Regions from separate parts of the Kosakonia oryzae genome, predicted to be linked through region 1. Evidence: predicted binding sites of a transcription regulator. Region 1 holds the regulator's gene; the other holds the start of a gene.
The links. The regulator PhoB, encoded in region 1, activates phosphate uptake and scavenging genes when phosphate is short. The targets are predictions, from matches to a motif close to CTGTCATAAAACTGNCNNAT.
Positions count from the first base shown of each region.

Region 2: a site for PhoB is predicted at 1,571-1,590, ahead of pstS (phosphate ABC transporter substrate-binding protein PstS). Genes of this name have one in related genera too.

Region 1 is NZ_CP014007.2:4,168,388-4,172,820, forward strand. Features, by position in the region: gene brnQ (branched-chain amino acid transporter carrier protein BrnQ) at 1-691, opposite strand, end outside; gene phoR (phosphate regulon sensor histidine kinase PhoR) at 1,098-2,396, opposite strand; gene phoB (phosphate response regulator transcription factor PhoB) at 2,418-3,107, opposite strand; gene sbcD (exonuclease subunit SbcD) at 3,309-4,433, shown strand, end outside.
Region 2 is NZ_CP014007.2:749,110-753,542, forward strand. Features, by position in the region: gene AWR26_RS03675 (MFS transporter) at 1-1,240, shown strand, start outside; gene pstS (phosphate ABC transporter substrate-binding protein PstS) at 1,663-2,700, shown strand; gene AWR26_RS03685 (carbohydrate-binding protein) at 2,764-4,433, opposite strand, start outside.

The DNA.
Region 1 (4,433 bases):
CCCAGACGGTGTAGCGGGTCAGCAGACGCGCTTCGGTCACGCCGCGCGAACGGGCGGCATTCACGATCACGATACCGAACACCATCGCGCCCAGCGTATCCATCGTCAGATAGCCATTAACGAAGCCGTTAGAGAATGGCGCCGTCTGATAAGCTTCCAGCGCATGGCTGATAGGGCCAGCCGGCCAGACGATCGCCGCAATCGAGAGAATGGTCAGCGCAATAATTTTCAGCGGAGCAAGGAAGTTGCCCACGGTATCCAGCAGTTTGCCCGGATAGAGCGATACCAGAATCACCAGCGCAAAATAGACGATGCTGTAGATCACAAGCGGCATCGCGCCATCGCCGGTCAGCGGCGCAATCCCCACCTCAAACGAAACGGTCGCCGTACGCGGCGTGGCGAACAACGGCCCTACCGCCAGATAACAAACGGTTGCCAGCAGTACGCCAGCGACTTTACCGATCGGCGTACTCAGGCTATCCACACCACCACCCACTTTGGCCAGCGCGACGACGGTCAGCACCGGCAGGCCTACGGCGGTAATCAGAAAACCAAACGCCGCCATCCAGACGTGTTCACCCGCCTGCAAGCCGACCATCGGCGGAAAAATGATATTCCCTGCGCCAACGAACAAGGCGAAGGTCATAAAGCCCAGAGCAACAATGTCTCGTGGTTTTAAGTGATAGGTCATAAGTTTACTGCCTGTGGATGTGGTGTTGTAAATAATGGTGAATTTTTCGCCTTCCCTGCCGGACAATAACGCGTATAAACCGAGAAAAATCAGCGGGAAATGCTTCATATGCAACGTGGCGGAGTATAGTTTTTCGATTTACCACGTAAACATAGTCGGTCTGACAACGTCAGGGGCGCAATTTAAACGCTTATAACGTTTGAAGGCAAGATGGGATCGCAAAACCAGATGGATATGCTGGATCAAGACAAATAACCAGTCCAATACTCCATTTATAAGAAAAACACATGGCTGATCATGCGAACAAAAAAGCATCACCCGTACAAAATAGGTTTCATCGTGGGTAAACAGCAGAAAATGGCGGCCTGTTTTGACAGGCCGCTGGAAAGATAAGCTGACAGGGGCGTCAGGCAGCAGGAGTTTTGGCAACCAGACGTTCCGGCAGAACAAAGCTAAAGCGCGTGCCTTTACCGGGGGTACTCGCAATATCAAGACGGCTTTCGTGATGATTGACGGCATGTTTCACGATCGCCAGCCCAAGGCCGCTACCGCCGGTTTGTCGGGAACGGGCTTTATCGACGCGGTAAAAACGCTCGGTCAGACGCGGAATATGTTCGGCAGCAATCCCCGGGCCATTATCCTCAACGCTGAATTCCGCCCCCTGCGGCACATGCTGCCAGCGCACAATAATGTGCGTTCCGGCGGGCGTATGATTCACCGCGTTATAGACCAGATTGGAGATGGCGCTGCGCAATTGCTCCTCATTACCGAGCACTTTTAAGGCGTTATCGACTTCAAACTCCAGATGGTGCTTTTTTTGGCTGAGCGTCTGCGCTTCCCGTTCAACCAGGTGCAGCATCATCGGCACATCGATGGTCTCATTTGGCGGCAGCGTCGGCGCAGCTTCAATTTTCGACAACGTCAGCAACTGGCGCACCAGCCCTTCCATCCGCGATGTCTGCTCACGCATGGTATGCAGCGCTTTTTCGCGCGGCGCGCCTTCCAGCGTCTGCTCCTGCATCATCTCCAGGTAACCTTGCAGCACTGTCAACGGCGTGCGCAGCTCATGGCTGACATTAGCGAAAAAGTTACGCCGCGCGCCTTCCAGTTGGTGCATCTGCGTAACATCGCGCGCCACCAGCAGCAGTTGCTGTTCGCTGTAAGGCATCACGCGGATCTCCAGATGGCGTCCGCTGTTCAGCACCAGATTCAGTGGTCGGGTAAATTCTTGTTTTTTAAGATACTGCGTGAATTCAGGGTAGCGCAGCAGGTTCAGGATGTTCTGCCCGTTATCATCCGGCCAGCGCAGCCCCAGCAGCTGTTGCGCCAGGCCGTTGCACCAGAAAATCGACCCTTCTTCGGTGGTGAGAATGACCGCATCCGGCAGCGATTCCGCACCGCTGCGAAAGCGTTTGATGAGATTGCCCAGCTCGCGCCGCCGCTTTTTATTACGCATCTGCATCTGGTGCAGCCCGTATAACAGCGGCTCCCAGCTTCCTGTGCCGGGCGGTGGAGTCATACTTTTATCGACCCACAACCACCAGGAGAGGCGCAGTAAATTCCAGAAATGCCAGATCAGCAGCCCGGTTACCGCGGCAAATAAAAACCAGGGCAGGTAACCGAAAATCGCGCCGAGTATAAAGGCGGGTAGACAACAAAGGAGGAGCTCCAGCACCAGCCTTTTCCATGACAGCCGTTCCAGCACGCGTCACACTCCTGTCAAATTTCAGAAACGGGTCGAAAAACGATATCCCGTGCCGCGCACCGTTTGCACCATACGATCGTGACCGCTGTGTTCCAGCGCTTTGCGCAGGCGACGAATATGGACATCAACCGTTCTGTCTTCGACGTAAACATTGGTTCCCCAGACATGGTTCAGCAGTTGTTCACGGCTGTACACGCGTTCCGGGTGGGTCATAAAGAAGTGTAAGAGTTTAAACTCCGTCGGCCCCATATCCAGCGGATTTTCGCCGGTCATCACGCGATGCGAAGAGGGATCAAGGCTAAGTCCCTGCATTTCAATCACTTCTTCCACCGCCATCGGTGAAATACGGCGCATCACCGCTTTAATACGGGCAACCAGCTCTTTCGGTGAGAAGGGTTTGGTAATGTAATCATCCGCACCGGTTTCCAGACCGCGCACGCGATCTTCCTCTTCGCCGCGCGCCGTCAGCATCATCACCGGAATATCACGGGTCATGGCCTCGCGTTTCAGGTGCTTAATAAACTGAATACCGGAACCGCCAGGCAACATCCAGTCCAGTAAAACCAGGTCTGGCCAGGGTTCGTTAAGTTGGTTCACCGCACTGTCATAATCTTCAGCTTCTACCGGTTGAAATCCATTTTGCTCGAGCACAAAGCACACCATTTCACGGATCGGTGCTTCATCTTCAACGACCAGAATTCGTCTCGCCATAATTCGCCCTGTTTTCTCGTATAAGTCGTCAGTTTGTATAGCGGCGCCATTATGCGTCAGTTTTATGACAGATTTATGAATAACATGACCACCAGATGACCCTGCCCGCAGCATTATGACAGCGCGAATATTCACGCAGTTAATGTCTCTAACATCCTGAATGTTATAATCGCGTTTATCCATTTTCGCCACGGAATTGCTATGCGCATTATTCACACTTCAGACTGGCATTTGGGTCAGAACTTTTACAGTAAAAGCCGCGCTGCCGAACATGACGCCTTTCTCGACTGGCTGCTGAATGCGGCAGAACAACACCAGGTGGACGCCATTATTGTCGCAGGCGACATCTTTGATACCGGTTCCCCACCCAGTTATGCCCGCGAGTTATATAACCGCTTTGTGGTGAAACTCCAGCAAACCGGCTGCCAGTTAGTGGTACTGGCGGGCAACCATGATTCCGTGGCGACGCTGAATGAATCGAAAGAGATCCTCGCTTACCTGAAGACCACCGTGGTCGCCAGCGCCGGCGCTGCGCCATTCTGGCTCAAACGTCGGGAGGGTACGCCCGGCGCCGTTTTCTGTCCGGTGCCGTTTTTACGCCCGCGCGACATGGTTATCAGCCAGGCCGGATTATCAGGGCAGGAAAAACAGCAACATCTGCTGGCGGCCATTACCGATTACTATCAGAAGCAGTATGACGCCGCCTGCATTCTGCGCGGCGAGCAGGCGCTGCCGATTATCGCCAGCGGCCATTTAACCACCGTCGGCGCCAGCAAAAGTGACGCAGTACGTGACATCTATATCGGCACGCTGGATGCCTTCCCGGCGGAGAATTTCCCGCCAGCCGACTATATTGCGCTTGGGCATATTCACCGCGCGCAGAAAATTGGCGGCCTGGAGCACATTCGCTACTGCGGTTCACCGATCGCGCTGAGTTTTGATGAAACCGGAAAGCGTAAAAGCGTCAATCTGGTCACGTTCAGCGACGGCAAGCTGGCGGAAGTGACCGCGCTCGACGTTCCGGCCACGCAGCCGCTGGCGGTGATCAAAGGCGATTTCTCCGGGATTTGCCGCCAGCTTGAACAGTGGCGCGATGCGCCCGCCAATACGCCAGTCTGGCTGGATATTGAAATTGAAAGCCACGAATATCTGGCTGATATGCAACGTAAAATTCAGCAAGTCACCGAAGATTTGCCCGTCGAAGTACTGCTGGTGCGTCGCAGCCGCGAACAGCGGGAGCGGATCCTCGCCGGGGAGTTGCGGGAAACGCTCAGTGAATTGAAAGTTGAAGAGGTCTTCGCCCGCCGCCTGGCGCAGGAAGAGATC
Region 2 (4,433 bases), 2.0 Mb from region 1:
CGACGGGATGAATTTTCTCTTTTATCTCGCCGTGTACCTGGCATTTGAAGTTATCGCGGCAATGGTGCTTATTCCGTGGGAAACGCTGCCTTCGGAAATGACCAAAGACTTTAATGAGCGCACTAAGCTTTCTACCTGTCGTATGTTTCTTTCCGCTGCCGGTACATTCCTCGCCACGTTTATTCCCGGCGTGTTGATTGGCTGGCTGGGGGAGAAAAACGCCGATGCCTACCTGATTAACGGTATCGTTTTTGCCGTGCTGTTTATGCTCTGCGTGTTTATTTCCTGGCGAGTCACCTGGGAACGTGAATTAACGCCGCAAATGCTGGCGGAGATGGAAAAGAGCTACCAGCCAACCAGCGCGAGCCAGAAATTGCAGGTGCTTTTCACTCTGTTTAAAGATTACGCTTCAACGCTCAAAGTGCGGGCTTTCCGTAAACATCTGGCAATCTATCTGTTCTCATTCACGGCAAAAGACGTCTATAACACGGTGTTTGTTTTCTTCTGCGTCTACTGCCTGCACGTCTCCTCCTCACTGGCGGGAACCCTGCTGTCGATGAGTATTGTCGGGCTGCCGGTAACGCTGGCGGCGGGCGTGGCGATGATTAAGTACGGCCCATCGCGGCTTTATGTTTTCGCCTACAGCGTGATGATCCTGTGCCTGGGCGGTTTCTTCCTGGTGTACCAGTTCCCGACGGAGAACAAAGTGGTATTGCTGGTGATTCTTGCCGGGGTGTACCAGGTTGGTCGCTGTGTGCTGGAGTTCACGCCGTGGAACGTTTTCCCGTTCATTCCGGATATTGACGAAATGATTTCCGGCCAGCGGCGGGAAGGGCTATTTGCCGCCGTCATGACTTTCTCACGCAAAACCACCGTCGCGATTGCCACCTTTATTGTTGGTCTGTTGCTGCAAAGCGGCGGCTTCGTTAAAGGCAGCCAGGTACAGCCGCAGGAAGCGGTGACCACCATTGTGATGCTGCTGTTTGTCGGCACCGTTGGGTTATTGCTGGTGGCATTGTGGCAGGCGCTGACATTCCATTTGAACAAGCGCACGCATAAGATTTTCGTTGATGAACTCGATCGTCTGAAAGCGAACGGTCTGAAACAGAATGTTGCGCCGCAAGCGCGGGAGGTGGTGGAAGATCTGACCGGTTATGCCTATGAAAAACTGTGGTGTAAAGATTCTGCGAGCCAGTCTGAACCGGTCACGCTAAATAACGCGGTGGCGCTACGGAAATAACTGGCGTAAGTAAAGCGCCGCCCGGGAAATAACCAGATGGAAAGTTTTCCGGGCGGCGATAAATATCATCAGCGTTGCCAGCTAAAAATTGTAACAATACAGTCATGCGTAGAAAAATACACTTACACTCTTTCGGCGCTTTTGTCATATAGCTGCGATTTTTTCACTATCTAATAGTTCCCGGCTACTGCAACTTCGCCCAATCTATGATTGCCGGGTTGCACATTTTAACCCTTAGGTTAATTCCATTTTTATTTTGCTTTTCATTCACTCCTCCGGGTTACTGCCCGGAGTTTTTTTATGCTGGTTGATACCGCTCTATTTTTTGTCATGACACAAAATTGTCATATAAGCGCTCTATCCTTCCCTCCGTCCGCAAAATTATTCAAAAATCTATCAACTTTTTTGTTTTTGGAGAGATTATGGCAACGTTTAATGCATCTGTTCGCCTGATGGCCGCAGCACTTGCACTTTCTACGACTACCGTTTTCGCAGCAACCAATGTGACTGGCGCAGGCGGGACCTTCCCGGCTCCGGTATACGCAAAGTGGGCCGCTGAATATCAGAAACAAGTGGGCCCTGAGATCAACTACCAGGGAATTGGCTCTTCTGGCGGTATCAAACAGATCCTTGCAAAAACCGTTGATTTCGGCGCATCCGACGCCCCAATGAGCGATGACGATTTGGCAAAAAATGGCCTGTTCCAGTTCCCGACGGTAATTGGCGGTGTGGTGCTGGCGGTGAACATCCCGGGTGTGAAATCCGGCGAGCTGACTCTGGATGGTAAAACGCTGGGTGATATCTACCTGGGCACCATCAAAAAATGGAACGATCCGGCGATCACTAAGCTGAACCCAAAAGTAAAACTGCCGGACACCAATATCAACGTTGTGCGTCGTGCAGATGGCTCCGGCACGTCATTCGTCTTCACCAGCTATCTGTCTAAAGTGAACGCAGACTGGGCAAGCAAAATTGGTAAAGGTTCAACCGTTAACTGGCCGGTCGGTCTCGGCGGTAAAGGCAACGACGGCGTAGCCGCTTTCGTACAGCGCCTGCCGGGTTCCATTGGATATGTGGAATATGCCTATGCCAAACAGAACAACCTGACCTGGACCAAATTGTTTGATGCCGACGGCAAAGTGGTTGAACCGTCGCAGCAGAGCTTCAGCAACAGCGCCAAAGGGGCTGACTGGAGCAAATCTTTCGCCCAGGATCTGACCTTCCAGAAAGGCAAAGACGCATGGCCGATCTCCTCCACGACCTTTATCCTGGTCTACAAAAAACAGGATGACGCAGCGAAAGGCGCAGAAGTGCTGAAATTCTTCGACTGGTCTTACAAAAACGGTAACGCGATTGCGAGCAGCCTCGATTATGCGCCGCTGCCGGATTCTGTAACCAGCCAGGTTCGTGCCGCCTGGAAAGCGAATGTCAAAGACGCTTCCGGCAAAGCGCTGTTCTAATTTTCACCCAGTAAAAAGCCCGATACTTGCGTACCGGGCTTTTTTTATTGCCAACGCGCGCTATTAACGGGCGCTTTCAAGCTTCCAGAGTGCCGGAACGCTGGCCGGATCCCAGCCGACAATAGCGCTGTGCGCTTGCAGGCAGGAATAGGTTTTGCCGTTGTACGACACGCGATCGCCAGCTTTATACACGGTGCCTTCTGCCCACGGCTTAACATCACCCGGCGCTGGCGTTTCGTCCGCATCATCGGCTAACGTTTTCACATTCAGCGATGCGCTGAGTTCGGACACTAAACCGTTGCTGAACTCCGCTGCGACCTGGTAAACGTACGCAGTGCCTGGCTTCAGATTGCTGTCGGTAAATGACTCTGACTGCGGGCTTTCGAGCAGTTCGCCATTACGGTATACCTGATAGCGAGCGACATCACCGGCCACTTTTTTCCAGCTTAAGGTTACGGTGGTGGTGGTGATATTGCTGGCCTGAAGGTTCTGCGGAATGCCCGGTTTTTCGGACGGGGTTTCATCCCCTTCCTGGCTGATCGCGCACTGACCATTCTCCTGCTGAATGAAAAGATGCACCGGTGCCGCGCCGCCCAGGCTGCTGAGCTGATCCTGGATCAGCGTCGCACAATCCATACCCGCGCCATTTTCAAAGGCGGCCTGCTGCACCTGGCTACCCGGCATCAGCGCGATTTTAGCGTTCGGCTCCAGCCAGTCGTGCGAGACGATCGTGCCCACATTATCCGCCACGGAGAGGAACAGACGCTGGTCGTCACTGTTGGTCAGCGTAGAAACCAGCGACTCGTCAATGGGGCTCTTCTCGGCAAACTGGGTGACCGGCAGTTCCACCATCAGCGCTTCCAGAACTTTGGCAAAATCGTGAGACCAGGAAATCTCGCCGTTTTTCGCCAGTTCATCGAAGCGGGCCATCGCGGCAGGCTTGGCTTTCGCCATCTCCGCATTGCTGTAGAAACCATAGCGTGCCAGCAGGTCGAAGTAGTTGCTGACATCAAGGCGCGTCAGTTGCGTTTCATAGCGGGTTTCTTCTTTCTGGCTTGCTTCGTTAAGCATTTGAGTGACATACGGAATCTGGCGAATATAGCGAGTGCCGAAATCATTCAACTGAACGAAACAGGCCGGATCGCTCTCCAGGTGGTCTGTCAGAGCCATACAATGCTGGAAACTTTGCTCGCTTTTCAGCAGAAGTTCTTTCACGGAATAGGGGCCACGGTTGTACATGTAGCTCATTACCATCGCTAATGTATCTTTATCCTTACTGCCCTGAATAAAGTCCTGAATACGCACTGTCGTATCGGTCTTATTTTTATCCCACGGCAGAGAACCGGTGTTAATTCCAATGACGGAACCGTTATAAAAGCCGCTGGTTACGGCCGAGCCAATAATATTGCGTGCCGGACCGGAGAAGGAGTCGAGGATTTTTTTCGGCTGCATCATACCAAAAATACGCGGGAAACCGCCGCCGCCAGTGCCCTGCAATTCACTCCAGGCGCTGCCCGGATATTCAATTTGCAGCACGCCGTCATCCCCTTCTTCCGATGGCGCAGGAAGATCGCGGCCTAATGAGCTCTCCTGAAGCCCTTTAGAGACAAAGTAGTTCGGCCCCATATTGCGCGCGAAATAGTTACCAAAGCTCTCACCCACGCCGAAAGGACGCTGCAAATCAAAGGTACCGTTCTCTTTGTCCAGCCCGAACTGCATCTGGATCATCGTAC